2 regions of the Paenibacillus sp. SJS-P3 genome follow, and region 2 is predicted to be linked to the other one. Evidence: riboswitches for the same ligand, from Rfam matches in the RefSeq annotation. Region 2 holds a riboswitch; the other holds the start of a gene.
What was found. A riboswitch is a leader RNA that binds a small molecule or an ion and turns the genes downstream of it on or off. The one in region 2 is predicted to bind glycine.
Positions count from the first base shown of each region.

Region 1 (15,461 bases), 1.4 Mb from region 2:
CTCCCCGAAATAGCTTTAGGGCTAGCCTCGGTGTTGAGCATGCTGGAGGTAGAGCACTGATTGGGTGCGGGGCCCGCCAAGGGTTACCAAGTCCAGTCAAACTCCGAATGCCAGTCATGTATAACCGGGAGTCAGACGGTGAGTGCTAAGATCCATCGTCAAGAGGGAAACAGCCCAGATCATCAGCTAAGGTCCCCAAGTGTGTGTTAAGTGGGAAAGGATGTGGAGTTGCCCAGACAACCAGGATGTTGGCTTAGAAGCAGCCACCATTTAAAGAGTGCGTAATAGCTCACTGGTCGAGTGACTCTGCGCCGAAAATGTAACGGGGCTAAACACACCACCGAAGCTATGGCATGTACCTATGGTACTTGGGTAGGGGAGCGTTGTGTATAGGTTGAAGTCAGACCGTAAGGACTGGTGGACAGTACACAAGTGAGAATGCCGGTATGAGTAACGAAAAGATCAGTGAGAATCTGATCCGCCGTAAGCCTAAGGGTTCCTGAGGAAGGTTCGTCCGCTCAGGGTAAGTCGGGACCTAAGGCGAGGCCGAAAGGCGTAGTCGAAGGACAACAGGTTGATATTCCTGTACCACCGTAAGCCGTTATGAGCAATGGAGTGACGCAGAAGGGTAGTGACGCGGACCGATGGATGTGTCCGTCCAAGCAGTGAGGCTGGTTTGTTGGCAAATCCGCAAACCGTAAGGCTGGGCTGTGATGGGGAGGGAAATTTTAGTACCGAAGGTCATGATCTCCAGCTGCCAAGAAAAGCTTCTAGCCAGGCGAAGGTGCCCGTACCGCAAACCGACACAGGTAGGCGAGCAGAGCATGCTAAGGCGCGCGGAGTAACTCTCGTTAAGGAACTCGGCAACATGACCCCGTAACTTCGGGAGAAGGGGTGCCTCGGTAGGGTGAATAGCCCGAGGGGGCCGCAGTGAAAAGGCCCAAGCGACTGTTTAGCAAAAACACAGGTCTGTGCGAAGCCGTAAGGCGAAGTATACGGGCTGACGCCTGCCCGGTGCTGGAAGGTTAAGGGGAGCGGTTAGGGGCAACCCGAAGCTGTGAACCGAAGCCCCAGTAAACGGCGGCCGTAACTATAACGGTCCTAAGGTAGCGAAATTCCTTGTCAGGTAAATTCTGACCCGCACGAATGGCGTAACGACTTGGGCGCTGTCTCAACGAGAGATCCGGTGAAATTTTAATACCTGTGAAGATGCAGGTTACCCGCGACAAGACGGAAAGACCCCATGGAGCTTTACTGCAGCTTGATATTGGACTTTGGTACGATCTGTACAGGATAGGTGGGAGCCTAGGAAGCCGGAGCGCCAGCTTCGGTGGAGGCACCGTTGGGATACCACCCTGATCGTATCGGAGTTCTAACCTGGTACCGTGAAACCGGTACAGGGACCGTGTCAGGCGGGCAGTTTGACTGGGGCGGTCGCCTCCTAAAATGTAACGGAGGCGCCCAAAGGTTCCCTCAGAATGGTTGGAAATCATTCGCAGCGTGCAAAGGCATAAGGGAGCTTGACTGCGAGACCTACAAGTCGAGCAGGGACGAAAGTCGGGCTTAGTGATCCGGTGGTACCGAATGGAAGGGCCATCGCTCAACGGATAAAAGCTACCCTGGGGATAACAGGCTTATCTCCCCCAAGAGTCCACATCGACGGGGAGGTTTGGCACCTCGATGTCGGCTCATCGCATCCTGGGGCTGAAGTAGGTCCCAAGGGTTGGGCTGTTCGCCCATTAAAGCGGTACGCGAGCTGGGTTCAGAACGTCGTGAGACAGTTCGGTCCCTATCTGTCGTGGGCGCAGGAAATTTGAGAGGAGCTGTCCTTAGTACGAGAGGACCGGGATGGACGTACCGCTGGTGTACCAGTTGTTCCGCCAGGAGCACCGCTGGGTAGCTACGTACGGACGGGATAAGCGCTGAAAGCATCTAAGCGCGAAGCCCCCCTCAAGATGAGATTTCCCAGTATGTAAGACCCCTGGTAGACGACCAGGTTGATAGGTTCGAGGTGGAAGCGCAGCAATGCGTGCAGCTGACGAATACTAATCGGTCGAGGGCTTATCCTATGGATCAAGCATCACGGGAGATTGTCGTAAGACGATGACCGTGAGCGAGACATGGCGAGAATGAATCGGAATACGATTCGCTAGCCATGTAAGAAAAGCAAATGGACTCAGCATCCATCCTATTCGTTCGATCCAGTTTTCAAGGCGCAAGCTTGAAAGCCTGTTTATACCTGGTGTTCGATGATTCAATACATAGAACATGGGGCCATAGCTCAGCTGGGAGAGCGCCTGCCTTGCAAGCAGGAGGTCAGGAGTTCGATCCTCCTTGGCTCCACCAAGTATTTTCCCTGATAGCTCAGTTGGTAGAGCACTCGACTGTTAATCGAGTTGTCACAGGTTCGAGTCCTGTTCGGGGAGCCATATGGAGAAGTGTCCGAGTGGTCGAAGGAGCACGATTGGAAATCGTGTATACGTTAATCGCGTATCGAGGGTTCGAATCCCTCCTTCTCCGTAGCAAGACTTTTCGTTTGGAGAGATACCCAAGTGGCTCAAGGGGACCCTCTGCTAAGGGGTTAGACTGCGTAAGTGGTGCGAGGGTTCGAATCCCTCTCTCTCCGTTCTTTTCAATCAAGGCCCGTTGGTCAAGGGGTTAAGACACCTCCCTTTCACGGAGGTAACAGGGGTTCGAATCCCCTACGGGTCACCATCATGGAAGCTTAGCTCAGCTGGGAGAGCATCTGCCTTACAAGCAGAGGGTCGGGGGTTCGATCCCCTCAGCTTCCACCATTCAACTACCGCGGGGTGGAGCAGTCCGGTAGCTCGTCGGGCTCATAACCCGAAGGTCACAGGTTCAAATCCTGTCCCCGCAACCAATATGGAGCTGTGGTGTAGAGGCCTAACATGCCTGCCTGTCACGCAGGAGACCGCGGGTTCGAATCCCGTCAGCTCCGCCATTTTTGATCACTTTGCCGCTGTAGCTCAACTGGTAGAGCAACTGACTTGTAATCAGTAGGTTGGGGGTTCAAGTCCTCTCGGCGGCATTTGACCAAATTTACATGGCGATCGTGGCGAAGTGGTTAACGCACCGGATTGTGGTTCCGGCATTCGGGGGTTCAATTCCCCTCGATCGCCCCATTGCTTCTTGGTGGGGATTAGCCAAGCGGTAAGGCAACGGACTTTGACTCCGTCATTCTCAGGTTCGATCCCTGAATCCCCAGCCATTAAGAGCCATTAGCTCAGTTGGTAGAGCACCTGACTTTTAATCAGGGTGTCGAAGGTTCGAGTCCTTCATGGCTCACTTTTTTCCTAACTTTATATGCGGTTGTGGTGGAATGGCAGACACGCTATCTTGAGGGGGTAGTGGGCGCAAGCCCGTGGAGGTTCGAGTCCTCTCAACCGCACCAATTATTCACCCTGCCAGGTGAATGAAACACTCAGCAATATTTTCTTAACATGCGGTCATGGCGGAATTGGCAGACGCGCTAGATTCAGGTTCTAGTGTCAGCAATGACGTGGAGGTTCAAGTCCTCTTGACCGCACCATCTGCGGAAGTGGCTCAGCGGTAGAGCATCGCCTTGCCAAGGCGAGGGTCGCGGGTTCGATTCCCGTCTTCCGCTCCATAATTATGTGCCCGTAGCTCAGCTGGATAGAGCATTTGACTACGAATCAAAAGGTCGGGAGTTCGAATCTCTCCGGGCACGCCATTTAAATATCGGGATGTAGCTCAGCTTGGTAGAGCACCTGGTTTGGGACCAGGGGGTCGCATGTTCAAATCGTGTCATCCCGACCATTTTTTATCTTCTCCGCGGGTGTAGTTCAATGGTAGAACTTCAGCCTTCCAAGCTGATAGCGTGGGTTCGATTCCCATCACCCGCTCCATACATATGATCGAGACATCCCTGCCGAAAGGCGGGGATTTTTTGCATTTTCAGCTAGATTTGCGAAGCCGAATTGCTGGCTGTCCTGTACAGTCGGTTCATTGCCATTCAGATATTTGGGGCACATCCGACAACTCTTGCCATAACTATCCGAATTTAGCCGTGAATTCTCCAAAGTGCTGCAGCAATGAGGCTGAATTCAGGACGAAAGCTGTTCATTATTTCCAGATGTCAATTTCCCTACTTGCCTTGAAAACAACCTTCCACTTGCATTAGCGCATGCATAAACTGCAATGCAATCGTTGATGAGGGGAGAAGATTTCAAATGCCGGGAAAATGGGGCCTGCATCAATTCTACGCCAAGGATCAGCAAATCAAAAAGCTGCTGCCTCCCACCGTGCTGTTCAACCGGACTACATTTGAACGGTTTCTCGAACAGTACGGCAGCGTCTATATCAAACCCAACATGGAGCATAAGGGAAAAGGAATCATAAAGGCATGGAAAAATGGAAGTGTCTATTCATTCGTGGTTGTGAAAGGCGGAATCCGGCGGTACGGGAATGCGGGAGCGTTGTATAACGCCATACGAAGCCATACGGGAGAGAAACAGCATGTTTTGCAGAAGACGATCCCCTTGGCGAGGATAGGCGGGAGGCCATTCGACATTCGGGTCATGATGATTCGGGACGCATCGGACCAGTGGCGTTATTGCGGAATGCTCGCAAAAGTAGCCCCTGACGGGAGCGTCGTAACAAACATGAGCCGGGGAGGCCGTGTAAGAGCTATGGATGATGTGCTGAAACAGGCCTTCAATTGGAATGAGGAAGAGAGGAAACGGTTCAAGGATCAGCTTGTGCTCAGCAGTCAGCGAATTTGCCGGCGATTTGACAGATATAAATATTCCTATCAGATCGGGATCGATTTTGCAGCCGATCGCTCTGGGAGGCTATGGCTTATCGAAGTGAATTTCGATTACCCGTCCCATGCTTTATTCAGCAGGCTGAAGGACAGAACTTATTTCAAGCTGATCAAACAAACCGTTTCCGAGTATCGCTTAGCCCGAAGCAAAAGGAGAATCAAGAAAGCGAATGACTAAGCCTACGGTGTGCCGCTCGTATTGTCTGCCAGGTATTTGGCATATTGAAGGGGCCGGCGCACCGCTTTGAGGTAATTTTGGTACTCGCCGATTTTCCACATGATATCTTTGCAGGGCTTCGGGTTGACTTCGAGCAGCCACACGTTCCCGCTTCGATCGATTCCGATGTCCATCCCGAATTCCATCATGCTTCCGAAGCGGTTTTCGATAACCCGTACTGTTTCGTGAGCGAGCTCTTCGCATTCAAGCCGGATTTGGCGCGTTTTTTCTTCCCCGAAATGCTTTGCCATAAAGGATTGGAACGGATAACCTTTATTTCCCTTGGCGATCAAATTGGTATTTGGACTTCCCTCCGCCGCTTGACGTACCCCGATTCCTGTCACTTCCCAATTGCCGGAACCGTTTTTTTGAATAAATAGCCGAATGTCCGCCCACCGGCCTTGAGCCAGCTCCAGATCAAGCCCTTGCTGCAGCAGAAATGTTCCTCCACGGATATTCTCCTTCTTTACCCAACGGTTCATGGCGGCTGCGGCTTTCTCAATCGTCGGGAACCTGTTCTTCCCAATTTTCATAGCCCGAGTACGGAACTGGGCGGAGATGCCGTAATCCCTCTTTCTTATTTGGACGACACCAGCCCCGCCGGTTCCATTTGCAGGTTTCAAATAGAGTATAGGGTGAGTTTTAATCATCTCTTTAAACGTAGATGCATGGTAAGGTCTCGTTTCCGGAATCCATTTCCTCATGCTTTTCGTATCCAAAAAGAGCTTCGTTGCCCTGTTCTTGGTCGTAAATTTTGGATTGGCGATGCGAAGCAGTCCGCTGTTACGGAGCTTCTTGAAGGATGGCGTCCATCCGCTGCGGTAACGGTCGATGACGATATCCGGCCATGGAAACGGCTTTTTTACCCATCCTCCATTTCTTTCCGGTACATACCCGTCTACGAGACGTTTGGTTACATGAACATCCTCATGTCCGAAAAAGTAGACGTTTAAACCGAGCTTCTCTCCTTCTTTATGCAAATGTCGGAAATAGCCGGATTCAAAAAAGGATTTCCCTTTCCTTCTTGCCATAACTCCTATATTAAGCATAAGGGCCTCCCGGGTTTTGGATAAGCAGATATTGAATTGTTTTAGCTTATTCATGCGCAGGTGCTTACGCTATGGACAATTGGTGCTCAAAGGGATTGTTGGATAAAAAAAGGATAAGCCTGCCATTTGCCTTCTTTGAAGCGCGGGAACATGCTTTTACTTATACGACATGAACTCCGCAACGAGAAAAGCCTATAGATGGGATGGTGGAGAAAGTCTATATCCTGTCCAAAATTAAAAAGAGCCTGTCCATCTTGACGATGGGCAGGCTTGTTGTCATTTTATACGGTTTTCAGGAATTCGACGACCGTCAGCAGGCCTTTGTCGAAGTTTTCCAGGTTGAAATGCTCGTTCGGAGCATGGAGGTTCTCGTCGTCCAGTCCGAAGCCCATCAGTACGACCGGGGATTCGAGAACGCGGGAGAAGGCTGCCATGATCGGAATGGAGCCGCCGTCCTTGGTGAACAGGGCACGGGTTCCGTACACCGCTCCGTAAGCGTCCGCAGCCGTCTGCAGAATCGGATGGGAAGGATCGATGTTGAAGGCGAAGGCACCCTCGCTGCGCTTGAGCTCGAAGCGCGCGCCTGGTTGGATATGCGCGTTCAGGTGCTTCTCGATGCGGTCCATCGTCAGCTGCGGATCCTGCTTGCCTACAAGGCGGCAAGTAATCTTCGCATGGGCGACTTTGGGGATGACCGTTTTGCTGCCTTCGCCCTGGAAGCCGCCGTACACGCCGTTAAGTTCCAGCGTAGGACGGGCGCCGACACGTTCCACGAACGAATAGCCTTCTTCGCCGTACAGAGCGTCCAGGCCGAGTCCTTCACGAACCTTGTTCTCGTCCAGGCCTTGCTTGGCGAATTCTTCCCGCATGAGAGCGGACAGCTCCGGAACGCCTTCGTAGAAGCCTTCCACGGCGACCTTGCCTTTCTCGTCATGCAGGGAGTCCAGCAGCGAGACGAGCGCGTGCAGGGCATTCGGTACCGCGCCGCCGTAGGAGCCGGAATGAAGATCCGTGTTGGCCGTCGATACGGTCAGCTCCATGCCGGCAAGGCCGCGAAGGCCGGTACAGATGGCAGGGCGTCCCCGCTCCAGCAGGGAGGTATCGGATACGAGAACGGCGTCGCATGCGAGCTTTTCCTTGTGGGTCTCGAGGAATGGAGGCAGGTTGATGCTTCCGATCTCTTCTTCGCCTTCAATGCAAAGCTTGACGTTGACGGGAAGCGTGCCTTCCTGCTTGAGGATCGCTTCGATCGCTTTGATATGGATGAACGTCTGGCCTTTGTCGTCGGTCGTGCCGCGGCCGTACAGCTTGTCTCCGCAAATCTCCGGCTCGAATGGGGGCGTCGTCCACAGGTTCAGCGGATCGACCGGCTGGACGTCGTAATGGCCGTAGACCAGAATGGTCGGTTTGCCTGGGGCATGCAGGTAATCGGCATAGACGACGGGATTGCCCGCCGTCGGCATGATCTCGATATTTTCGAGTCCTGCGCGCTTGAGCGTGTCGGCCAGCCAAGCGGCGGCGGACTGGATGTCTTGCTTATGCTCGGATAGAGCCGAGATGCTCGGAATGCGAAGCCACTGCTTCAATTCCTCCAGCTGTTCTTCCCGGCGTGAAGCGAAATATTCGGAATAGGACATCGATATGTACCTCCTGGAATCCGTAGCGTCACGGACAGCATCGGCATGAAAGCCGTGTGATTCTATTATAACCTGAGCAGGTGCAGGGAATAAACCTCCGTATGATCATTGCCGCAGCTAATGTTCGGGGAGTACGGCCGTTCCCCGTTAAGTTAAAAAAGCAGGCTAAAAAAGCAGGCTAAAAAAGCCTAAAGCATTTTCTACCGTCCATATGGATTGACGGGACAGGCTTGAGCGCCATACAATGACCACAGAAAGCAAATTGAAGGGAGGCTGATGGAGATGACGGTCATGAACGGAATGGCGATGACGGCAGCTAGCAATGCTGCGGGCAGGAACGATGCACCAACTGAATATGTCACGTACCGGGAAGCGTCATTCCCGGAGGTCTCCACGGACCATGAGTAGGACGATGCGGCGGCATGGCTTGTAGGACGGAGCTGCCCGCACGGCCCATTGATGAAGTCACGGACTCGGAGTCCGTGGCTTTTTTTGTGCGCTTAATTAGCAAAATCAAATCAGGAAATCAGGTGACTTATGATAAACGATTGGAATTATTATGCCGCCCCAACCATGGAATGGGGTCAAGAATCGGAAAGGGATCGAAAGGAGTGGAGCCACGAATCGGAAAGCCATAGAAAGGCATGGAGCAACGAAACTAAAAGCGATCGAAAAGCGTCCGGCCATGAATACGAGAGCAATCGAAAGGCGTCGGACCATGAGTACGAGAGCAATCGAAAGACGTCGGACCATGAGTACGAGAGCAATCGAAAGACGTCGGACCACCCGGCTGCCTTACCTGCTGCCAATGCTCACCTGCGTGCTCAAATAGGCGAGCAACTGAAGAGCTTTGACAAGAAATGGCCGCATAAAGATGGCGATTCTCCTGATCGGCACTATGCAGTTGTCAATTCCGGCTTATACGATTCGGTTATGCCGAATCGTGAAAAGGCTTCTCCCGCCCTTTATGTCATTCGTGGCGGGAAAAGCCTCTGAGTTACGGCCGACGGCCGATCGGATAACGGCTGCGCAGCGAATGCGCCAGCTCGCGGATGGTGGAGTTCGCCGGCATGCGGACGGAAGGGAAGATGGCATGGCTGCCGCTGCCAAAGGCAGCATCTGCGGCGGCTTCGGCGAACAGGCGGGCCGGATCCGGCCAAAGGCCGTCGACCAGCTCCTCCAAGCTTGCCATCGTGCCGGCCTCCACAAGCGGATAACTGAGATTGGTGTCCGAGCTGCCGGCGGCAGTATCGTAGAACTGACGTACGAGGCGGCCGCGCTCGGCTCCCGAGCCTCCGGCATTGACGAAAGCTTGTATGATGTAGGAGCGGGCGAGCCTGCGCTGCGCGATGCCGCAGAACTTGAGGCCATCAATGCTGAGATCGTAGTCTCCGGGACAGTAGGCTCCCGAGATTTCACCTTTGTCGACACGGGCCCCGAAGCCATCCAGCGCGGCGGCAATCAGCTCGTACATCAGCTGGAAATCATCGTTGAACCGGACCGAGGCGCTGCCTTGAAGAGGCAGGATAAGGGAAATATTCACGACTCCGGGATCAAGAGGCACGGCTGCCCCGCCGGAGTTGCGGACAGCGACGGAAAGCCCGAGGCGCTCAAGTTCCTTGGAGGCAAGCGCGGCCTCCGGCAGCCGGCTGTCGCGCGGTCCCATGACGAAGCCCGAAGGGTGGCGCCAAAGATGAAGAACGGGGACGCCGTCGAGACCGGTCTGGCGGCAGAGCAGCTCGTCCAATGCAAAGGAGTGGAGCACGTCCGGCTCCGCCCAATCATCCATGCGGTCAAGCAAAAGCAGGCCGGGATAAATTTTTTGTATCATGGCAATCTTTTTCCTTCCTTAACAACCGGATCGTTTCTATACACTTTAACATATTCGTCCTATCTCCTTCATGAAGAGTTGCCCGTTATGTCTGGCGACGAATCTGAAGGCGGGAACAGCACCTGATCAACTATGTTGAAGGAGCCGGACATGAGTTCCACCCGGATGATTGGCCGTCCGTTCTTATCGAGATGCTGGACATCACAGGTTCAAGCAGGTAGAGCCAGACATGCGCAGCCATGTAAAAAAGCTTTTCCCGGGCAGTGCCGGGAAAAGCTTTTTTTGTATCCAGGCCTTCTAGCAGGAGCAGTTCAGCACCGGCTTGCGGGCAGCCTGGGTTTCGTCCAGCCGCCGCACGACGGTCGTATAAGGAGCGTTCTGCACGAGCTCCGGCGTCTCCTTCGCTTCGCGGGCGATGCGGATCATCGTGTCGATGAAGGCGTCGAGAGTTTCCTTGCTCTCGGTCTCCGTCGGCTCGATCATGATGCATTCCTCGACGTTGAGCGGGAAGTAGATAGTCGGCGGGTGATAGCCGAAGTCGAGCAGCCGCTTGGCGACGTCGAGCGTGCGCACGCCGTATTCCTTGAGTCCGCGGCCGGACATGACGAACTCATGCTTGCAGACGCCAGGGTACGGAATCTCATAGGCTTCCGAGAGGCGCGCCATCATGTAGTTGGCGTTCAGTACGGCGCATTCCGAGACGCGTCGCAGCCCTTCCGGACCGTAAGTGCGGATATACGTGTAAGCGCGGACCAATATGCCGAAGTTGCCGTAGTACGATTTGACGCGGCCGATGGAAGCGGGACGGTCGAAGTCGAAGAAGTAGCTGCCGTCATCGCGCTTGCCGACGACCGGCTTCGGAAGGAACGGAGTCAGATGGGCTTTTACGCCGACAGGACCAGCTCCGGGACCGCCGCCGCCATGCGGCGTGCTCATGGTTTTGTGCAGGTTGAGATGCACGACGTCGAAGCCCATGTCGCCCGGGCGAGTAATGCCCATGATGGCGTTGGAGTTCGCTCCGTCGTAGTAGAGCAGGCCGCCGGCTTCATGCACGATGGCGGCGATCTCGACGATCTGCTCCTCGAACAGGCCGAGCGTGCTCGGGTTCGTGAGCATGAGGGCGGCTGTATCAGGGCCGACTGCAGCTCGCAGCGCGTCGAGATCGACAAGTCCGCGCTCATTGGACTTGATCGTGATCGTATCCAGGCCGGCCGTCGTGGCGCTGGCCGGGTTGGTGCCGTGCGAGGAGTCCGGCACGATGACCTTCGTGCGCTTCTCGCCGCGACTCTCGTGATAGGCGCGGATCATCATGAGGCCGGTCCACTCGCCGTGGGCTCCGGCAGCAGGCTGCAGCGTGACGGCATCCATGCCGGTAAGCGCGGCAAGATCGTTTTGCAGCACGTACAACAGCTCCAGTGCGCCTTGGATGCTCTCTTCCGGCTGGTAAGGATGGATGCGGGCGAAGCCGTTCAGCCGCGCCGCATCCTCGTTGATTTTCGGATTGTATTTCATCGTGCAGGAACCGAGCGGGTAGAAGCCGTTGTCGACGCCGAAGTTGCGGCGGGACAGCTCGGTATAATGGCGGATGACGTCCACCTCGTACACTTCCGGCAGGGAAGCCGGCTGCTTGCGGAGCAGGGAGGAAGGGATCAGATCCTCGAGTCCTTCCTCATCCGGCACGTCGCAGACAGGAAGGGAATAGGCTTTGCGGCCTTCACGGCTCATCTCGAAAATGAGCGCTTTCTCCGGTTTCACATCGATGATTCCGGCGCTCTTCAGTTGTTCATGGCTGCTCATGCGCGCGCCTCCTTCGTCAGGCCGCCAAGCGCGGCGGCGAATGCGTCGATCTCTTCCTTCGTGCGCTTCTCGGTTACGGCGACGAGCATGTGGCCCTCCAGCTCCGGGTAAGCGGAGCCGAGATCGAAGCCGCCGAGGAAGCCCTCGGCGAGCAGCTTGCTGTTCAGCTCCTTGGCCGATACGCCTTCCGGCAGAGAGACCACGAATTCATTGAAGAAAGGAGCGGAGCCGAACGGCAGGCCGATTCCTTCCACCGAACCAAGCGTCTTGGAGGCGTAATGCGATTTGCGGATATTGAGCTCGGCGGCTTCGCGGATGCCCTGCTTGCCCATCACGCTGAGATAGATGGAAGCGCACAGGGCGAGCAGCGCCTGGTTCGAGCAGATGTTGGATGTCGCCTTCTCGCGGCGGATATGCTGCTCGCGGGCTTGCAGCGTCAGCACGAAGCCGCGCTTGCCGTCGAGATCCTTGGTCTGGCCGACGATGCGTCCCGGCATGCGGCGCATGAGCGGCTCGGCCACAGAGAAAAACCCGCAGGTCGGTCCGCCGAGGGAGGAAGGGATGCCGAGCGGCTGGGCATCGCCGACGACGATGTCGGCGCCTAGCGCGCCGGGGGATTCCAGCAAGCCGAGCGAGAGCGGATTGCTGCTCACGACGAGCAGCCCTTTGGCTTCGTGGATGATCGGCTCGATCGCCGCGAGATCCTCGATGCAGCCGAAGAAGTTCGGCGACTGCACGAGCACCGCAGCAGTCTCGCCGCCAGCGACGGCGGAGCGGAGTGCTTCCAGGTCGGTGACGCCGCCTTGGAACCCGACTTCAACGAGCTCAAGCCCGAGGCCGTGGGCGCTTGTGCGCAAAATCTCGCGCGCCTCTGGATGCACGGCGCTGGAGACGACGATGCGCTTGCGGCGGGTATGGGCGGAGGCAAGAGCCGCCGCCTCGGACAAGGCGGTGGCGCCGTCGTACATGCTGGCGTTGGCGACAGCCATGCCGGTCAGCTCGCAGATGTAGGACTGGAACTCGAAGATCGCCTGCAGCTCGCCTTGGCTGATTTCCGGCTGATAAGGAGTATAAGCGGTATAGAATTCCGAGCGGGAGATCATATGGTTGATGACGACGGGAATATGGTGGTCGTAGAGACCGGCGCCAAGGAAGCTCGTCGTCGTTTCATGATCGGCGTTGCGGCCGGCCAGCTCCTTCAGATGGCGGAGGAGAGCCCATTCGTCGAGCGCGCCCGACATCGGCAGCGTGCCCTTGTAGCGGATTGATTGCGGAATATCGCGGAACAGGTCTTCCAGGGTGGCCGCGCCGATCGTCTGCAGCATTTCCTGCTGGTCCTGCTCGGTCATGGGGATGTAGCGATGCTGGGTCGTCATTAAGGGTTTGTCACTCCTTGGCTGATGCGGGCGATGCCGCGTTTCGTTTGTAGAAAGGGGTTTTGACGACAGCTGCCTTCAACCGCTTGCCGCGGATGTCGACCTCCACCTCGGTGCCGACCGCGGCATACTCGGCCTGGAGCAGCGCGAGTCCGAGATTGCGCTTCAGCGTCGGCGACTGGGTGCCCGATGTCACCTCGCCGATCAGCTGCTCTCCGGCGTAGACCTGGTAATGGGAGCGCGGGATGCCTCGCTCCAGCAGCTCGATGCCGACAAGCTTGCGGGGCACGCCGGCTTCCTTCTGCGCAGCGAGCGCGTCGCGGCCGATGAAGTCGCCTGCATCCAGCTTCACGAAAAATCCGAGTCCGGCTTCCAGAGGGGATATATCCGCAGACAGCTCCTGGCCGTACAGCGGCAGCCTCGCCTCGAAGCGCAGCGTATCGCGCGCGCCGAGACCGGCGGCCTCGAGGCCGAGCGGAGCGCCGGCTTCCATCAGCGCGCGCCACAGCTTGGCGGCGTCGGCGGCCGGCGCGTACAGCTCGAAGCCGTCCTCTCCGGTGTAGCCGGTGCGGGAGAGCAGCAGCTCGACGCCGCATACGGCCGCCTTCGGCAGGAACTCGAACGGCTTCAGCCCGCCCCAGCCGGCATCTGTGCAGCGGTCCAGTATTTCTCCTGCAAGGGGACCCTGCAGAGCGATCAGCGCCGTATCGTCGGAGCGGTCCTCCACCGTCACGTCCCCGATCAGATGCTCCCGCAGCCAATCGAGATCCTTGCCGATGTTGGAAGCGTTGACGACGAGCATGTACTGGTCCTCGCTGATCCGGTAGACGAGCAGATCGTCGACGACGCCTCCGTCCGGATAGCACATGAGCGTGTATTGGGCGGAGCCGTCTTTCAGCTTGGACACGTCGTTCGTCGTCACGCGCTGCAGGAAATCGCCGGCGAACTGGCCGGTGACGAGGAACTCGCCCATATGGGACACATCGAACAGCCCGGCACGCTGGCGGACAGCCTCATGCTCTTTCAGAATGCCGGTGAACTGAACCGGCAGATCCCAGCCGCCGAAGTCGATGCAGCGGGCTTCGCCGTATTCCTTGTAGAGGGAATGGAGCGGGGTCGTGCGCAGATTGGCCATGGTAGTCCTCCCTTTGTATGCTCGTACTCGAAAGTAAAGCCTGTTCGCTGATTGTTCATCTTCCCCTTGCAAGCATTCAACGCCCGACTGAAGGAGAAGCCCTCCTTGGCGCACTAATGAAAGGGAGAAAAGCAAAAAGGACAGCGCAGGAAAAACAACGCTTGCGCCGGTTGCAAAAAAATTCGCAGCCATGCTTAACGTGTCATCCATGCTCTGTCCTTGGTACCTGAGAGTTACCCTGCGCATTCGTCTCCGCAGGTTTCCCCTTGGGTGACGTCGGCGAAGCGGCGGGGCCGCAAGCTTCCGTTCTCTCCAGAGGCGCGTCCCGCAAAGGTCCTTCTGCCTGAGAGATTCCCCTGCCGGGCAGGGTTACTCCTTCGGCGCCGCTTCATGTACCGGCGATCTCTCCCGTTGCGTTCATCCGCATATTCAGTTACAACCAGTTTTACAGATGGGACGACCCTGTGTCAACAGAATTTCAGCTTAAAAGACATGCCGAGTGAGTTATGTTGACACAGCGCCCGTCATCGTTTACGCTTTGCGCATAGATTGCCAAACCAGGCCATGATGGGAAAGGATGAGCGTCCAGTGAGTGAGATTCGCGCAGGATTGGGCTATACGGAGGAGCATGAGTGGGCGGAAGCGGCAGGAGAGACGATTGTTCGGATCGGCATTACGGACCATGCCCAGCATCAGCTCGGTGACATCGTGTTCGTCGAGCTGCCGCAGGCTGGAGACAGCGTTGAAGCGGGACAGCCCCTCGGGACCATCGAGTCCGTCAAAACGGTGTCCGACCTGTACTCCCCCGTCAGTGGAACGGTCGTCCGCGTCAACGAAGAGCTGGGCGACTCGCCGGAGCTCGTCAACACCGATCCTTTTGCCGGCGGCTGGATGATCGAGATCGACACGGGCGCCGACGCCAAAGCGGCGGTAGCGGCGCTGCTTGACGCGGAAGCTTACGCCAAGCTGGCGGACTAGGCTCCCATGCAGCGGAGGAGGGCGCGTTGCCGCGCTCTCCTTTTGCCGCTTGCGGATGTCCATTTTCCCATGCGCGGCTCGGTAATATTGACTACAGGCATCCGGTCCGTTGACCGGATGCCTTTTTTGTGGTTTCAAGACTAGACCGATCGTTCTCATTCGGAGCCGTCATTCTCGCGATGACGAACAAGGACATCCGGCCGTTCCGGCTCGTGGAGGAATTCATGCCTGTGCTTGTGAATGGAACCGATGGAGGGGTCGGAAACTAAAAAGAGATAAATGACGGGGAGAACCTGTCTCAGGAGGGAAATCAGAATGGAAAAAACAATGGGAGCAGCCGCTGCTCCTCAAGAAGGAAATTCCTTCAAGGTTGTTCCGATCATGACCGCTCTGCTGCTTGCCGGATTCATCGGCATGTTCAGCGAAACGGCACTCAATATCGCGCTGAATGAGCTGATGAGCACGTTCAAGGTCGAGCCTGCCACGATTCAGTGGCTTACGACCGGATTTCTGCTTGTGCTCGCGATTCTCGTACCGATCTCGGGTCTGCTGCTCCAATGGTTCACGACGCGCCAGCTGTTCACCGCATCGCTCGTATTCTCGATTGCCGGCACGCTGATCGCGGCGAGCGCGCCGA
Region 1 covers NZ_CM160043.1:4,041,673-4,057,133, reverse strand. Annotated here, with positions in the region: rRNA gene AC06G8_RS18740 (23S ribosomal RNA) at 1-2,069, shown strand, start outside; tRNA gene AC06G8_RS18735 (tRNA-Ala) at 2,271-2,346, shown strand; tRNA gene AC06G8_RS18730 (tRNA-Asn) at 2,354-2,429, shown strand; tRNA gene AC06G8_RS18725 (tRNA-Ser) at 2,433-2,520, shown strand; tRNA gene AC06G8_RS18720 (tRNA-Ser) at 2,539-2,626, shown strand; tRNA gene AC06G8_RS18715 (tRNA-Glu) at 2,641-2,715, shown strand; tRNA gene AC06G8_RS18710 (tRNA-Val) at 2,720-2,795, shown strand; tRNA gene AC06G8_RS18705 (tRNA-Met) at 2,805-2,881, shown strand; tRNA gene AC06G8_RS18700 (tRNA-Asp) at 2,886-2,962, shown strand; tRNA gene AC06G8_RS18695 (tRNA-Thr) at 2,977-3,049, shown strand; tRNA gene AC06G8_RS18690 (tRNA-His) at 3,068-3,143, shown strand; tRNA gene AC06G8_RS18685 (tRNA-Gln) at 3,155-3,229, shown strand; tRNA gene AC06G8_RS18680 (tRNA-Lys) at 3,234-3,306, shown strand; tRNA gene AC06G8_RS18675 (tRNA-Leu) at 3,327-3,412, shown strand; tRNA gene AC06G8_RS18670 (tRNA-Leu) at 3,464-3,550, shown strand; tRNA gene AC06G8_RS18665 (tRNA-Gly) at 3,554-3,628, shown strand; tRNA gene AC06G8_RS18660 (tRNA-Arg) at 3,636-3,712, shown strand; tRNA gene AC06G8_RS18655 (tRNA-Pro) at 3,722-3,798, shown strand; tRNA gene AC06G8_RS18650 (tRNA-Gly) at 3,814-3,887, shown strand; gene AC06G8_RS18645 (YheC/YheD family protein) at 4,212-4,982, shown strand; gene AC06G8_RS18640 (YheC/YheD family endospore coat-associated protein) at 4,985-6,052, opposite strand; gene AC06G8_RS18635 (dipeptidase) at 6,352-7,707, opposite strand; gene AC06G8_RS18630 (hypothetical protein) at 7,990-8,115, shown strand; gene AC06G8_RS18625 (hypothetical protein) at 8,245-8,703, shown strand; gene AC06G8_RS18620 (lipoate--protein ligase family protein) at 8,705-9,538, opposite strand; gene gcvPB (aminomethyl-transferring glycine dehydrogenase subunit GcvPB) at 9,836-11,293, opposite strand; gene gcvPA (aminomethyl-transferring glycine dehydrogenase subunit GcvPA) at 11,332-12,711, opposite strand; gene gcvT (glycine cleavage system aminomethyltransferase GcvT) at 12,722-13,846, opposite strand; glycine riboswitch at 14,058-14,164, opposite strand; glycine riboswitch at 14,168-14,267, opposite strand; gene gcvH (glycine cleavage system protein GcvH) at 14,435-14,824, shown strand; gene AC06G8_RS18595 (hypothetical protein) at 14,953-15,093, shown strand; partial or broken gene AC06G8_RS18590 (DHA2 family efflux MFS transporter permease subunit) at 15,152-15,461, shown strand, end outside.
Region 1: linked by a shared signal. The riboswitch ahead of gcvT (glycine cleavage system aminomethyltransferase GcvT) and the one ahead of sdaAB (L-serine ammonia-lyase, iron-sulfur-dependent subunit beta) in region 2 are both predicted to bind glycine.

Region 2 (15,461 bases):
CACTTATCCCGAATACGGCCTGTCACTGATGGCCGATATGGGCGCATGGTGGGAAGCCGACACAGGCCTCCCGATCCCGCTGGGCGCCATCATTGCCAAGCGCTCCCTCGACCGCAGCTCCATCGAGGCATGGGCGCGCTCTTCCGTCGAATACGCCTGGGAACATCCCGCGCAATCCGCCGATTACGTACGATCCCATGCCCAGGAAATGTCGCCCGAGGTCACCAGCGCCCACATCGCCCTCTACGTGAACGAGTTCACCCGCGAGCTTGGCGAGGACGGCTACAAAGCCGTCGAGTCCTTGCTCGGACGAGCGGCTAGGGAAGGCCTCGTTCCGGAGTTCGACTTGGCTTTGCTGCGGAAATAATGTCCGGCACAGGCTCGCGAAGCAGCTATCGGACTGCATCGGACTTGATTCAGGCCAGCCGGTTTTCCCGGCTGGCCCATTTCAGGTCAGGCGTCTAACTATCGGACATACGTTCCGCTATTTCTCGAAATTCGAGCCATTCTGCTCGCTATCGGACATACGTTCCGCTATTTCACGAATCGCTATCCGACATACGTTCCGCTATTTCACGTAATTCGAGCTATTCTGCTCGCTATCGGACATACGTTCCGCTATTTCACGAAATTTGAGCTATTCTGCTCGCTATCGGACATACGTTCCGCTATTTCTCTTCGACTAACTACTATTCCGATAATTGTTCACAAATAACGGATCTGATGTCCGCTAAACGTTTGAATATGACATTTTGAACGAAATAGCGGATCTGATGTCCGATAGTGCGGACAACCCGCCATTTTGCAGGACCAACCGCCACCCAGTATTTTTCTAATGCCCATTTCCATGATGCCCACTTCCTCTGCTAGTTTAACTGCCTATTCATGTCCACTTCTCCTATCCCCACTTAATGCCCGCTCTTTTCCAATTTCCACCGTTCATTTGTACCGCTCTGCTCGTCTCCCCAATTCCATTGTCGATCGATGCCGCCTCCATCTCTCCAATTCCATTCGACTAACCGCGTTCTTCCTATATAACTGCATAGAAAGACGAAGTGGGTAAAATAGGATAACTAAGAATGTGCCTAAGAAAGAGAGTAAATATGGCTACCCCCGGCCAACAATACTCGTCCCTGCCCAAATAAAAAGAGCAGCCGGCAACCCGGCTGCTCCGTTCTTTCAGACCTATCTTTCACCTTACAGACCTATCTTCTGCTTACAGACCCATCCTCCGCCTTACAGGCCTACGGCCTTGAATGCATTGGTCACCGAGGTGACATAAGAGGAGCTCGTTCCGTACAGGTCTTTGGCCGCCTGGATCGAGGCGTTCTTCGCCGCGGCGAAGTTGGAAGTGGAAGTAAGGTAATAGGCCACGGTGTTGTAGAAAATGTTCACGGCTGCGTCGCGGCCGATGCCCGTGACGGAAACGCCGTTCTGGGTGCCGCCTTGGGCGAGCAGGTAGAACGCTTTGTTCGTGATGCCGCTGTTCGTATGAACGCCGCCGTTGTCGGAAGATCCCGTGTAGCGGTTGGCATAGTTGTCCGGCTGGCCGTACAGCGTCGGGTTGGACATGGAACGGAGAGCGTCGCCGGCGATGCCAGGCGTATAGACATCGTCGCCGATAAGCCAGTTTTTCGCCTGAATCGAGTTGCCGAGGACGTCGGCATAGGACTCGTTCAGCGCGCCGGATTCATTGAGGTACTGGAGATTGGACGTGTACTCGATGACTCCATGGGACAGCTCATGGCCGACAACGTCGAGATCGCCCGACAGCGGAATGAACGTCGAGCCGTCGCCGTCGCCGAATACGATCTGGGTGCCGTTCCAGAAAGCATTGTTGTACCTGCTGCTGTAGTGGACCGAGGAACGGATCAGCAGGCCGTTGCCGTCGAGGCTGTTGCGTCCGAACTTCGTTTTGTAGAAATCATATACTTTGCCTGCATAAGTATGGGCATCGACGGCGGCTCCATCCGTCCATGCGTTGTCGGCGTCCGTCAGCAGAGTGCCCGGAATCGTGGTCCGATTGCTGGCCGTGTAGGTATAGATGCCGTTGCCGCGAGTGGTGTCTTTCAGCTGGTACGTGCTGCCGGAAAGGGTCGTCTGGAATGTCTTGCTGTCGCCGAGCACGCCCTTGCCCGAACCGGTGGCTGTCTCGATCAGATCGTACTGCTGCACGATATGGCCGTCGGCTGCATCGATGAGGTAGCGGGTGCGCAGCGGCTGCGGCTCAAGCACATTCACTTCCGTCTGGTAGACGAGACGGGACCCGCTGCCTTCCGGATAGACGTACAGCTGAGCCGACGGAGTCTTCTCCTGCGCTCCCAGCTCGCCGATGCGGGAACTGGCTTCCTTCGCCGCGATGGCCAGAGCATCGGATGCGCTTATGGCTGGTACGCTGGATTTTGCCGTGATTTGATTCTGAGCCGGCAGAACGGCACCAACGAACGAAGTAACCTGGCCGGCCTTGTCGATGTGAATGGTTTGGTCACCGCCATATACCGGGATGCCATTCACATATTGCTGCAGGCGGAAATGCTCGACGCCCGAAGTTGGATCCACTTCCTTCTTCTGAATCAGGAACGAGGTTTTCACATCCGCTGCGGGTACGCCCAGCTTTGCTTGCTGGCCTTCCAGGAAAGCCCAGATCTTATCCTCGGAAGAGCCCGGCACAATCTTGGCATCCTTGGCAGCGTCGATGAATTGAGTCACGAGCTGATTGTTCACGACGCTGACGTCGGGAGTTCCGGCCGTCCCGAGGCTTGGAGTTTCAGCAGCAACAGCGGAAGCGGAAGAGAGCAGCAATACGGCACCAAGCAGAGTAGGAATCATTTTTTTCATTACACAAATTCACTCCAGTCATAAATTTTTTTAAAACCAAAAAGAAATCCAGAAAATAAATGTTACCTATCGCCTCCGCTCTATGTATGAATATTCACAACCGCCTTTTGACGAAAAAAAATAGATTAGCGGTGGTGGCAATGAATGTACCACACCGTAATCTATTCGGTAAATATGGAAAAATAATCAAAAGAAGAAATGATTCTTTAGTACGATTAGAAATCGATTCTTCGCGGCAATCCAAGCTTTAGGTCCCGATTTCAATCTGAGAAACTGGTTCCCCAGATCCGATTATGAAAAATCAGTTCGGATTCATTTAATCGGGAATGAGGCCTTAAGCTCCTTGTGTTTGTCGTTGGTCTTATTCTTTTCCCTCGTCCACAAGGAAACCATCAAGAAACCTGAGAGTCCAGGCTTCACTCCATCATCCTTCTTTCTTGTCCTCCGCCTTCAGAACAGAGATTCTTTGTCCCTATAAAAGCAACGGTCAGCGAACATCCTCTTTGCGGCTGATACCGAAATAATCGATGCCTGCTTCCAGTCCCTTCAGTACGGCCGAGCCGTCGGCCCCAATATTGTCCCTGCCCCTTGACCGGCTCTGGCCTTGCCATCCTGCTGTTGAGGCGTACCCGCGTCTTTACTGGAAATAAACTGAACGACCCCTAAAATGAAGAGTAAAACCACAAGGATGGCGATTCCGATTCCGATGCGGAAAACCCAGCTTCTGCCGCTCTTCCTTCCCGGCGCTCCTTCCATCGGTAAAGGCGTCCTCTTCAAGCTCTTGATCCTTGCTCATGTCTATCCCTCCCTCCATTAAACCTTACATAAGTTTCTTTTTCTTCACAAATATTCAAAATTGCAAGAGGGTGATTCCCATTCCATTTCATGCATAATTTAAACTTTTGAAATTATAGTTTAACGCTTAATGAAAACTTTGATCCTATATTAATTGTCCTTGATAACCTTTTCACACGACAAAAAGACTCGCTTAATCGCGAATCCAAATTCGTCCGTTGCTATTGCCTCACCATGATGCTTTAAAGCCCCAGCCTCTTGGCAGGGAAGCCTGCTCGGCTCCTTAACTGCTCCTATTCCTCCTTCGACTCGGCTCCGTTCTCTGTTCCGTTATCTGTTCCGACTATATTCCTTCTCTGTTCCGACTATATTCCTTCTCTGCTCCGACTATATTCCTTCTCTGCTCCGACTATCTTCCGATCTCTGCTCCGATATATCCCGATCTATATTCCAATTCCAATCCCTATCCCAATTCCTATCCCTATTCCTATCCCTATTCCTATCCCTATTCTTATTCTTATTCCGATCTCTGTTCCATTCCCTATTCAAATCCCTCTGCAATTCCTCCTGTCCCTACTCCCGCTGCCCGCCCCCCGAACTTCCGGCCGCTTCACCCTTCCCGAGCCCGGGAACCGCGGCTCGTTGAACGACCGCGTCGACTTCCCCTTGCGCCTGCATGGATAAGCTGCCAAGCTCTCCGATCAGCCAAGCATGGCGAAAGGAGGCCAAGGAATCCTGTCCCTCTGTCAGCCGCGATTTCACATAAGCTAGGACCGTCTCCGGCATAGCCTCCTTCTCCGTCCATAGGAGAGGAGCGGACATGCCCGCTCGGGACAGCAGCGCTGCGACAGGAGCTAGCGACGGCGACTCCGAGCTCACGAGCGAAACGCTTCGCGATATCCCGGCCTCGCTTCCTTCTGCACCTGTCCGGGCAATTTCCCCGTACCGGGCCATAGCCACCGATTGGGCAAAATGATCCTCGCCCGAAATACGGGTGACTTGGCCGTATTCAGCCAATGCTTCGGCTACTTCGGACGGCACAATAGACTCTGGCGCGATCAGGTGGATGCGCGCTTTGCCCCCGCGCAGCTCCAGAGCCTGCGCCGTCTCCAGCGGAACGCCGGCGCGGCTGACGAGCAGCAGCGGCTCTGCGCCGCTGGCGATCAGGCTCACGGCGGGCGCCGTGTACAGCCGGGCTTCCTCGTCCCCAGATCCGACGAGGACATCAGCCGGATATTCGCCTAATTGCGCGGCTTCGTAAGCGTCCACGGCGCGGGCCAGATCAGCGGCTCCGCGGGCTGCGATCCGTTCGACGCGCAGGCCGAGCTTCTCCGCCTGCCGCTGAACCTGCGGTCCCAGCGCTCCGACCAGTATGGCCTGCACGCCTCCATTCTCGGCTGCGCCAATCGGCCGCAGACGCTTAAGCTCCTGCAATGTCGCCTCCGGAATCCCGTCTGCATCTGCGTACAACAGCGGACCGTCCGCGGCATCGTCGATCAAGCCCGCTCCCAGCACGGCTGCAATCCAGTCCCCTCTGGGCACGATTACGACCCCGCCCAGACGTTCCTCGCCTTCCGTTGACGGCCATGCCATTCGCGATGCCAGAACAGCCGCTTCATACGGATCGCCGGCGTTGATTCGCGTCGTATGAGCCGTAGCGATCCATGGAGCCGCTTGCATCGCCGCTTCGGACGAACGGACGGCCAGCGCCTCGGGAGCGCTGTCGCGAAAAGCGTCGGCTTCGCCTGGGGCTGCAGACTCCGATGGAATTGCAGACGGCGAAGGGGCTGCAGCAGGGTTCGCGGGAAGCTTCCCGGATGCATCGCTCCCTGGCGATTCGGCTGCCGAACCAGCTGCCGCTCCGCCCTCAGGCTTGCGATCCCCGCCTGCATTGCCTCTCTCATCAGCCTGCGACAGCGTCTCCGGCTTCAGCATCGGAATGTCTGCCTGCCGACTTCCGCCCGTCACATCCGACATCACTGTCCGGGTAGGCTGCTGCAGAGCGGAATGGGAGAAGCAGCCCTCCAGCATCGCTGCGGACAGAAGCATAAGCCCGAACAAAGCTGCCTGACGGACATGCCCGAAGCGGGCTATGATTCGGGGTTTGCCGAGTTCGATCCCTCCCTTCCTTTCCCGTTCGCTGCCCTGAATCCCATCCGCTCTCTGACCCTTATCCATTGCCCTCAGTCCCCCTTCCGCCGATCCATCTCCGTATCATCGTTTCCTCCGCCGCCCATCCCCAAACCTGCCCGACTGTCCATCCTCCAGACAGAGCCCCGGAGCTGTGCGCTTATGCTATAATGGCTTTCAATGACTGTCCACGACCTTATGACAAAGGAGCTTCCCGCCATGGCCCACATACGCCCGCTTCATACCGATGCCGACTTCCAGGAAGCGCTCGACAAGAGCATTCGGGTGCGCGTCTTCCGCGACGACCAGATGATCGAATCCGGCAGCTGCATTGTCCGCTTCGACGAGCGTACGGTCGTCATCCAATCCGGCGTCGCCGACCTTGCCTATCACTCCCGCAGCGGCTGCGAGTTTTTCGAGCTGCGCAAGTAATCCGCTTCGACGTCCTTGACAGCAAGGGGAAATCTCATTGTCCTGGCAGACGGGATGAGAGGATTCAACAACCCTCCTGTCTTTCTGACGCTCCTGAGAGTTATTACAGGTTTATAGTATGCAAAAAATAAAAAGAAAAAAGAGGATAACCCGGCGGGTATCCTCTTTTTCCTGGTATCGTTCATACAAATAATTCAGAGCGGCGCGATTGAAAGACCGCCTCCAAAAGCTGCAGCGCACCATCTGTCAAACGGCATGGAGATCTTTCCAGCTCCACTGCGCCTGCTGCACCCTCTGCATAAGCCTGCAGAGCTACATCTGCAGCTGTTTCAAATGATAGAACTCGCCCTTGAGGGCGTTAATGAAATGGGAGTTGCAGAATCCATGACCAACATCTCTTGCTCGCCATCCTCGTCGTGCTGCTCCAGATCTGGGAGCGCATGCCCAAGGACAAGCCCTATTCGCAGCGAAAGCTGGACGAAGCGATAGAAAGAGGCTGTCGGGAGCGGGAACAGCGCGGGGGCTGAACGGAGCTCAGACCGAAGCAACGCGCCTCGGCAACATCGCCCTGCGGGCCGCACTATTGCGACAGGAAAAGGGACCTGCCCGTGCCTGATGACCGGGAAGGGTCCCTTTTCCCAAGGTTATCTCAATTAAAATCAATGGTTACCGTAAGCGTGCTCTTGTCAAAACCGACGACTCCGCCAAATGCTTCGGCGATGAATCGCAAGTTCACATACATCAAGTCATCATCATCTGATAGTCCCGGTCCTTGAATGAGCTTGATTTCCTTGCCGTTGATCGTCCCGGTCATTTTGCCGGCGGTCAAAGTAACGGTTGTCGTATCGTTCTTGGCTGTCACCATTTTGGTGTTATTGTCGAACTCGGCATTCAGGTCAAGGGCTTCAAACAAGGATCGGAACGGAACCATAGTCGATCCGCTTGGCGGGATTACGGCCTTCAACTCGGAAACCTTGCCGTTGATGACAATCGTTGGACGATTGATTCCATCGTTGTTCGACGGAGCTTTAGCAGCTCCTGCCAATCCGGCCCCAAAAACAGACACTCCGACGATCAATGCCAGAAAGAGTACTTGTATACGACGAGACAATTTTCTCAGCCCTTTCATGATAAGGATCATATTCTCAAATAATTAGACGCGATCGCTTCGAAAAGTTGCTTTGTCAATCACAAGCAATTCTCACCGTATTGTTCGCATCCCGGGTAATCGTCGCATGATCCACCAGAGGTGCGGAGAAGTTGGCAGACGGGACGGAAGTCGTGCCGACTTTGATGCTGGAAAACACTCCAACGTTATTGCCGGAAGTGGCGCTTGTAACGATGCTGGTAACGAGCTTGTAGTTGTTGACGGCGCTCTAATTAACCGCTTGGTCCGTCTGCATGATTGTCGTAAGCATTGTCGATGTTGAATTATTGCAATTAAGATCGGCGCAAAGCGCAGTGCCCGTAAGTTTCATGCGGACGTATCCGCTGGCATTGTAATAGGTGTAGTAGTTGATGCTGGCGCCTGGCTCATATCCATTCCGATACTGAACCTGGCTGTATGACGAATCAAAATTAACGTTGTAAGCCGTTCTATCCGATTTTTAGGAGTAAACAGCTAGTCCGTTCTGAATCTATAGTCCCGGATTCCATATGTTCAGGCCAAACGCAAAGAAGCAAGCTGACGCTTGGAGGCTCACCGGCGCCAGCTTGCTTCGTTTGACCTTTTGCGCCAATCGGCTCGACTTATACATCCATGCCCTTCGTCAGGAAAGCGTCAGCTCTTGATCGCGCCTGCTGCGATATCCGAGATGAACTGCTTGCTGATGAACAGGAACAGGATGATAAGGGGAATGACGGCAAGCAATGTTCCGGCGATGACCATCGAATAATCCGTCACGTAGATCCCGTTCAGCGACGCCAACGCCACCTGCAGCGTATATTTGCGCTCGTCGGTCAGGATGATCAGCGGCCACAGGTAGTCGTTCCACGCTCCGATGAAGGTAAAGGCGCCGAGGAAGGAAAGCGCGGGTCGCAAAATCGGCAGGGCTACGTTCCAATAGAGACGCAGAAAGCCGCAGCCGTCGATGCGGCCGGCATCCAGCAGCTCGGACGGCACCGATTCCTGGGCGTACTGCCGGATCCAGAAGATCCCGAACGCATTGGCCATTCCCGGGATGATCAGCGCCTTGAACGTGCCGACCCAGCCGAATTTGGCCATGATGACGAAGGAAGGCACGAGCGACAGCTGGGACGGCGCCATCATGGTCGCCAGCAGCAGGACGAACAGCATCTTTTTGCCCGGGAAATCGAACTTGGCGAACGTGAATCCCGCCAGCGAATCGAAGAACAGCACCAGCAAGGTGCAGGCGGAGGCGACGAACAACGTATTCCAGAATGCTCCTAAGAAATCGACGTTGTCGAACACCCGGCCGATATTGTCGAGCAGTTGGGTGCCGAACCACAGCTTCGGCGGGAAGCTGTAAATATCCGATGTCGTGCGCGTCGCCATGACGAGCAGCCAATAGAACGGGAAGATCGAAATCAGCAGCCCGATGGCGAGGCCGATATGGAGCAGGATCGATTTGGTTCTCGTCGCCATCACTTCACCCCCTGCCCGCGGGTAGGCCCGCCTTGGACGAACAGCCAGTTCACGATCGAGAATAGCGCGATCAGGACGAACATCCCCCAGCCGACGGCCGCGCCGAAGCCGAAGTAGTTATGGATGAACGCTTCGCGGTAGAGATACAGCACGATCGTGAGGCCGCCGCCGCTGACCCCTCCGTCATTGCCCGCGAGCACCTGCGGCTCGGTGAAGATCTGCATGCCTCCGATGGTCGAGGTGATCAGCGTGAAGAGGATAATCGGCCTCAGGTTCGGGATCGTGATCCGGAAAAAGGATTGGATCGTCGAGGCCCCGTCGATTTTGGCGGCTTCATAGAGAACGCTCGGGATGCTTTGCAAGCCCGCCAGATAGATGATCGCGTTGTAGCCCGCCCAGCGCCAGATGACCATGACGGACACCGCGAGCTGGATGCCCCAGGTTTTGTTCAGCCACTCGATCGAATTCAGGCCCAGCAAGTTCAGCACATAGTTGAGCAGCCCGTAGTTGTTGGAAAAAATCGTGCCGAACACGATCGCCACCGCCACCAGCGAGGTGACGTTCGGCAGGAAATAGCCGATCCGGTAGAAGGTCCGGAACCGGACGAACGAGGAATTGAGCAGGAACGCGACGGCCAGCGCGATGAACAGCATCGGAATCGTCGAGTAGATCCAGATGAGCAGCGTGTTGCCGACCGCCTTCCAGAATTCGGGATCCGTCAGCATGAAGCGGTAATTGTTCACTCCGTTGTAGCTCATCCTTCCGATTCCATCCCACTTCTGGAAGGACAGGTACATGGAGAATGCGATCGGGAACAAGCCGAAAATGGCGAACAAGATGTAAAAAGGCGATATGGCCAGGTATTCCTTCCGATGCCTCCAAAGTCTCGAAGCCAAGCTGCCTTTGATGCGCGGGGGTACGGGAGCGCGGGCAGGCTCCGCGTTCAGCATGGGATTGCCCATTGGGGTGACCTCCTGTCAGCCATTGATCTTAGGAATGCACAGCGGGCAGCGGCTTTCGCGTCAGCGCAGCAGCTCTTTTTTGATCCGGCTTATCGCGTCTTTCCAGGCTTTGTCGGGGTTTTTGCCCTGCAGGGCGACGGAGGTCAGCTCGCGGCCGACGATTCCGTTCACATTCGAATACTTGCCTCCGAAGTAGGCCGGCTTCACGTTCCGCGCGGATTCCGAGAAGATCTCGCCGGTCGCCTGATTGCCGAAGAAGGGCTCCTTCTCCTTCATGACGGGATCGTCCAGCGCTTTGGCGGCGGAAGGGAACAGATTGAGATTTTTATAGGACTGAATCTGATTGTCGGGATTTTGAAGATAGCGGATGACTTCGAAGGCCTCTTGCGGGTATTTGCTCGTCTTCATGATGGCGAGGAAGGAGCCGCCGTTGTTGCCGTCTCCGCCCGGAGCCCGGGCGACTCTCCATTTGCCGCTCGTATCCGGCGCGGCCTCCTCCAGAACCTCTTTCATCCAGACGGCCCCGACGAAGGACGCGATGCTGCTGTTGTTCATGGCTGCGCTCCATTCGCTCGTGAAGGCGTTTGCATTTCCAGCCAGCTTCAATTGGGCGGCCTTGACGGCCAGGTTCCAGGCGTTCTTCATCGAGGAATCAGGCGTATCGCCGATGAATTCGTCTTCCTTGGAGAAATAGATGCGGTCGGATTGGGCATTGACCTGGGTGTAGACGTTGTTGACGTTGTCGAGCATCTTGACCTTGCCGGCAAAATGATCCTGAAGCTTCTTGCCTGCGTCGAGATAGCTCTCCCACGTTCCAAGCTGCTTGTGCACGTCCTCCGGATCCGACGGTAGGCCGGCTTCCTGGAACAGATCGGCCCGATAGAACAGAGCGGTCGGCCCCGTATCGATCGGCAGGGCGATCATCGTCCCTTCCGGCGTTACGCCGAAATTCCATTTCCAGTCGAGGAAATCCGGCTCGATCTCCTTGGCTCCGAGGTCGTACAGATCGTAGAAGCGGTCGGAGCTGACGAACAGCTCGGACACCCAATCGTTGAAAGCGACGATATCGGGTCCTGCGGAGCCGGCGGCGAGCGTCGTTTTCAGCTTGGACTTGAAGTCGCCTCCGATTTTCTGCGCGTTGATGCGGATGCCAGGGAACTTCTGCTCGACGGACTTGATGAGGCCGTCGTCGAGGCTTCGGTTCCAGTACCAGAGTGTAAGCGTTTTCGTTTTCTCGGTTGATGAAGTGCTGCCGCAGCCCGCGGCGATCATGGCAAGAATCAGCATGCATAAGCCAACCATTCTGGTTTTGACCACTTCCGCATTCCTCCTGACATGTTGAAGCGCATGATGGTACCATTCTATTCGGTTGTCCCGCTGGTATTCCAGCTGAAAAAGGATTTAATACCTATAAACCGTTCAGAGGGATTTGAAACAGGCAGCGGAAAAAGATTGGGAAAGATCAGAAAACAACGCTTGTAATCAAAAAAGGCCCCGGCAAGGGGCCTTCCGCTTTGCTAACCTTCCGTATTCCCGCCCTCATCCTCCGCTTTGCGCAGAGGGCGGCCTTTCTTGCGCAGCTCGCTCATGAGCTTCTTGCCGGTCGGTGTCTGCGCCAGCCCGCCGCCCGCAGTCTCTCGGTGCTTCTCCGGCATTGCAGCGCCGACCTCCAGCATCACCTGCACGACCTCGTCGGAAGGAATGACGCTCCGCACGCCGGCAAGCGCCATATCGGCAGCCGCAAGCGCCGTGACGGCGCCGAAGCCGTTGCGCACGATGCACGGAATCTCCACCAGCCCGCCGACGGGATCGCAGATTAGGCCCAGCGAGTTCTTCAGTGCGAGCCCGACCGCGTGTACAGCCTGGTCCGGCGTGCCGCCGCGCAGCTCCGCAAGCGCTCCGGCGGCCATGCCGATCGCGGAGCCGACCTCCGCCTGGCAGCCGCCCTCCGCTCCGGATACGAAGGAGTTGTTCGCGATGACATAACCGATCGCCCCGGCCGCGAACAGGCCGTAGGTCATCTCGTCTTCGCTCCAGCCGAAGCGCTCCTGCGTGCTGACAAATACGCCGGGAATAATGCCGCAGGAGCCTGCCGTCGGCGTCGCCACGATGCGGCCCATGGAAGCATTCACCTCCGACACGGCCAGCGCATACGCCATGGCGCGCCCCGCATCGCCGCCGAGGCTCGGCTCCCCGGCCGCGTTGTAAGCCGCGACCCGCTGGGCGTCGAGCCCGGTCAGGCCGCTGCGGGATGTCGTGTCCCGCGTCAGGCCGTTATGGACGGCTTCCTTCATGATGCCGTAATAGTCCTTCATCGCCGTGAATTCCACCTCGGGCTCGCGGCCCGATTCGCGCGACTGCTGCTCCAGCATGAGACGGCCGATGCTCAGGCCGCTTTCGCTGCAGCGCTCACTCAGTTCCTTCAGCGTCCGGAAGTTCATCGTCGTTCCCCCTGTCATCGTTCAAATCCATATAATCCGTCTGAAGCACATGCGGCATTCGGCCGATCCGCTCCATCAGACCCGCTTGCACCGGAGCGTCCAGCTCCACCACGGCCAGCGCCTCCCCCTGGCGCTCCATGCGGCTGAGCGACAGCCCGCCGATGTTGAGCCCTTCCTCCTGCAGCGCCGCGGAGAGCGCCGCGATGACGCCCGGCTGGTCCCGGTGCCGGATGAGCAGCGTCGGGTACGAGCAGCTGAATTTCACCGCGAAGCCGTTCACCTCCACGACCTCCACGTTGCCTCCACCGATCGAAGTGCCGAGCAGAGACAGCTCGCGGCTTCCGTCCGCAGCGGTCAGATCGAGCCGGACCGTGTTGGGATGGGGGAACAGCCCTTTCCCCTCCTGGAACACCAGGTCCATTCCCGCTTCCTCGGCCAGCTCCACCGAATCGGGCAGGCGCGGGTCATCCGTATGAAAGCCCATGAGTCCGCCTGTGACGGCTGTATCCGTGCCATGTCCTTGATAGGTGGCCGCGAAGGAGCCGTAGAAGGAAATTTTCGCTTTCTGCGGCATTTCGCCCAGCAGCCTGCGCCCCGCAAGCCCGATTCGCGCCGCCCCCGCCGTATGGGAGCTGGAAGGTCCGACCATGGCCGGACCGATAATGGAAAACACGTCTTTGAACCGCACAGCAAATTCTCCTTCGTCTTGAGTTGTTGTAGAGGCCGAAAAAAGGGACAGAGCAGAAGAATGCGCCGAAAGAAGGGCGTGCCGCCCGTTCCCAGCGATTCTTCCGCTCTGTCCTTTGTACCTGAGAGTTGCCTCGCTTCCCGCTTCGCGAGTTTCCCCTTGGGTGATTCCATGCGCGCCTGTGCGCGGCCACGGAATTCTCTCCAGAGATGCGTCCGGCAAAGGTCCTTTTGCCTGAGAGATTCACCCTGTCCCCAGGGCTTACTCCTTCGGCGCCGCCCCATGTTACAGGTAGTCTCTCCCGCTGCCTTCATCCGCTCTATTCAATTAAGGATTTCGTCAGATTGCAAACGTTATCTACATTCATTATATGCAGGAGCGCGGCCATCTTCAACCCGCAGTCCGCGGGCAGGATGACTGGAGGCGGCGAATACGCGAAAAGGCAGTCATGGCGCTGCACGGGACGGGCTATGAGTGCATGGCGTACGAGGCCGGCTCTGCGGGCCGGCTGTGTGAATTCATGGTGCCGGGGTTTCGGGGCAGATTGGACGATGCTGGTGCATGGTGCCGGGGTTCGGGGGCAGATTGTACGATGCTGGCTGCTTGGTGCCGGAGGTCGGGGGCAGATTGGGCGATGCTGGTGCATGGTGCCGGGATTCGGGGCAGATTGTACGATGCTGGCGTTCGCGGGAAGATTGTGCGATGCTGGCTGCATGGTGCCGGGGTTCGGGACAGATTGTAAGATGCTGGCTGCATGGTGCCGGGGTTCGGGGGCAGACTGCACGATGCTGGCTGCATGGTGCCGGGGTTCGGGACAGATTGTACGATGCTGGCTGCATGATGCCGGGGGTCGGGACAGATTGGACGATGCTGGTGCATGGTGCCGGGGTTCGGGGGCGGATTGGGCGATGCTGGGCATGGTGCCGGGGGTCGAGGCAGACTGTTTACGATGCTGGGCATGGTGCCGGGGGTCGGGGCAGATTGTTTACGATGCTGGGCATGGTGCCGGGGTGTGCCGACTGTCATTCAAAACCAAAACTTCTCTCGTATCGGACATACGATCCGCTATTTCAGCGTAAATCTCCGTTCAAAAAAATTTAACGGACATTGGATCCCTTATTTTTGTGATAACCACTCAAAACGGGCTGTTTTACCCCAAATAGCGGAACCTATGTCCGATAACTCGGCGAAATCGATGAAAATCCCTAAATAACAGATCGTATGTCCGATACGTCGTCTAATGACACCCGAATTCCCACCCCAGCAACAATTTGCCGCACAAAGCGTTCCTGCATGAGGCTCAAACCTAAGCCAAGACCACGCTCAAGACCAAGACCAAGACCAAGACCAAGATCAAGACCACGACCACGACCACGACCACGACCACGACCACGACCAAGCTTAAATCTAAATCTAAATCTAAATCTAAATAAAGCCTATACACAGCATGAACAGGCCGAAACCTCCTCAGGTTCCGGCCTCCTGCGTGCTTATGCCTTTTTTACCGGCCGCTTTTTCAGCCCGATCAAGGTTTTTGTCGCTATCCCAATCCGGCAAATGCAGCGGCTACAACTAGCTGAACTATGTCCCACAGCTCGTTGAACTCGGCGATTACCTAAGAACGACTCAGCCTGCCATGCCATACGACGCCCAGCCGCCGGCAGAGACGAACACTCCGCCGCCGGCGGAGGCGTAGAACCCGCTTCCGGCAAGCATCGCCTGCGGTCCCCGATGCGCTGCGGCGGCATGGGCGCTTGCGCCAATGATGCCGACCGCCACAGCCGGCTCCAGCACGTCCTGCTCGGCGAGCGCCGCGATGGCGGCCGCATCGTCCGTCCGCACCGCGGCGGCCAGGCAGCGCAGCCGGGCCATGAGCGCTTCGTCGGCCGGCTCCCTCAGGCCGCCTGCTTGCAGATCGCGCTTGACGCCGTCAAGCGCGCACCGGGCTCGGTGGAAGGCGGCTTTCACCGCGCCTTCCGTCGTCAGAAGCAGCTCCGCCGTCTCCCGGATCGACCGGTTCATGACCTCGCGCAGCAGCCATACCGACAGCTGCAGCGGAGACAGGCGGAGCTCCAGCGGGCGCAGCAGCTCCTCCAGCTCCCAGCTCGCCGCCGGCTGGACGGCCCCCGCCTCCTCCAGCTCGGGCAAAGTTCGGCGGCGGAGAGCTTCCCTGCGCAAATGGTCCGTCCACAGGTTCCGGGCGATGCGCAGCAGCAGCGCCTGGCGGTTGGGATGCTCCCGCCAGATCGGGGCGGCCAGCGCCCTGCACCAGGCCGACTGCTCCAGATCCTCCGCTTCCCAGGCGCTGCGGGTCAGCGCCAGGCAATATCTTCTCAGCGCCGCGCGCTCTTCCTCCAGCTCCAGCCCCGTCTCCATCGGCGGCATCCCCTTTCAATACGCATAGATATTCTGACCGGTAAACGAATGATCCTGCCAAAAGGATACTCAAGACAGGGGAATTTCTTTTCCGCGTTCAAGCCGTATCCTTTCCTTCCCCGCATCCGTTTACCAGTGGCAAAACCATTCCGACCCATCCAGCGAAGGAGGATGACGACCTGTGACCCATATCC
Region 2 covers NZ_CM160043.1:470,273-485,733, reverse strand. Annotated here, with positions in the region: gene AC06G8_RS02215 (1,4-dihydroxy-6-naphtoate synthase) at 1-367, shown strand, start outside; gene AC06G8_RS02210 (M4 family metallopeptidase) at 1,237-2,838, opposite strand; gene AC06G8_RS02205 (hypothetical protein) at 3,476-3,634, opposite strand; gene AC06G8_RS02200 (cell wall-binding repeat-containing protein) at 4,207-5,811, opposite strand; gene AC06G8_RS02195 (hypothetical protein) at 5,983-6,195, shown strand; gene AC06G8_RS02190 (copper amine oxidase N-terminal domain-containing protein) at 6,845-7,324, opposite strand; partial or broken gene AC06G8_RS02185 (YrpD family protein) at 7,572-7,778, opposite strand; gene AC06G8_RS02180 (carbohydrate ABC transporter permease) at 7,976-8,803, opposite strand; gene AC06G8_RS02175 (carbohydrate ABC transporter permease) at 8,800-9,762, opposite strand; gene AC06G8_RS02170 (ABC transporter substrate-binding protein) at 9,823-11,079, opposite strand; gene sdaAA (L-serine ammonia-lyase, iron-sulfur-dependent, subunit alpha) at 11,280-12,203, opposite strand; gene sdaAB (L-serine ammonia-lyase, iron-sulfur-dependent subunit beta) at 12,172-12,891, opposite strand; glycine riboswitch at 12,990-13,103, opposite strand; glycine riboswitch at 13,104-13,205, opposite strand; gene AC06G8_RS02155 (RNA polymerase sigma factor) at 14,518-15,267, opposite strand; gene clpP (ATP-dependent Clp endopeptidase proteolytic subunit ClpP) at 15,449-15,461, shown strand, end outside.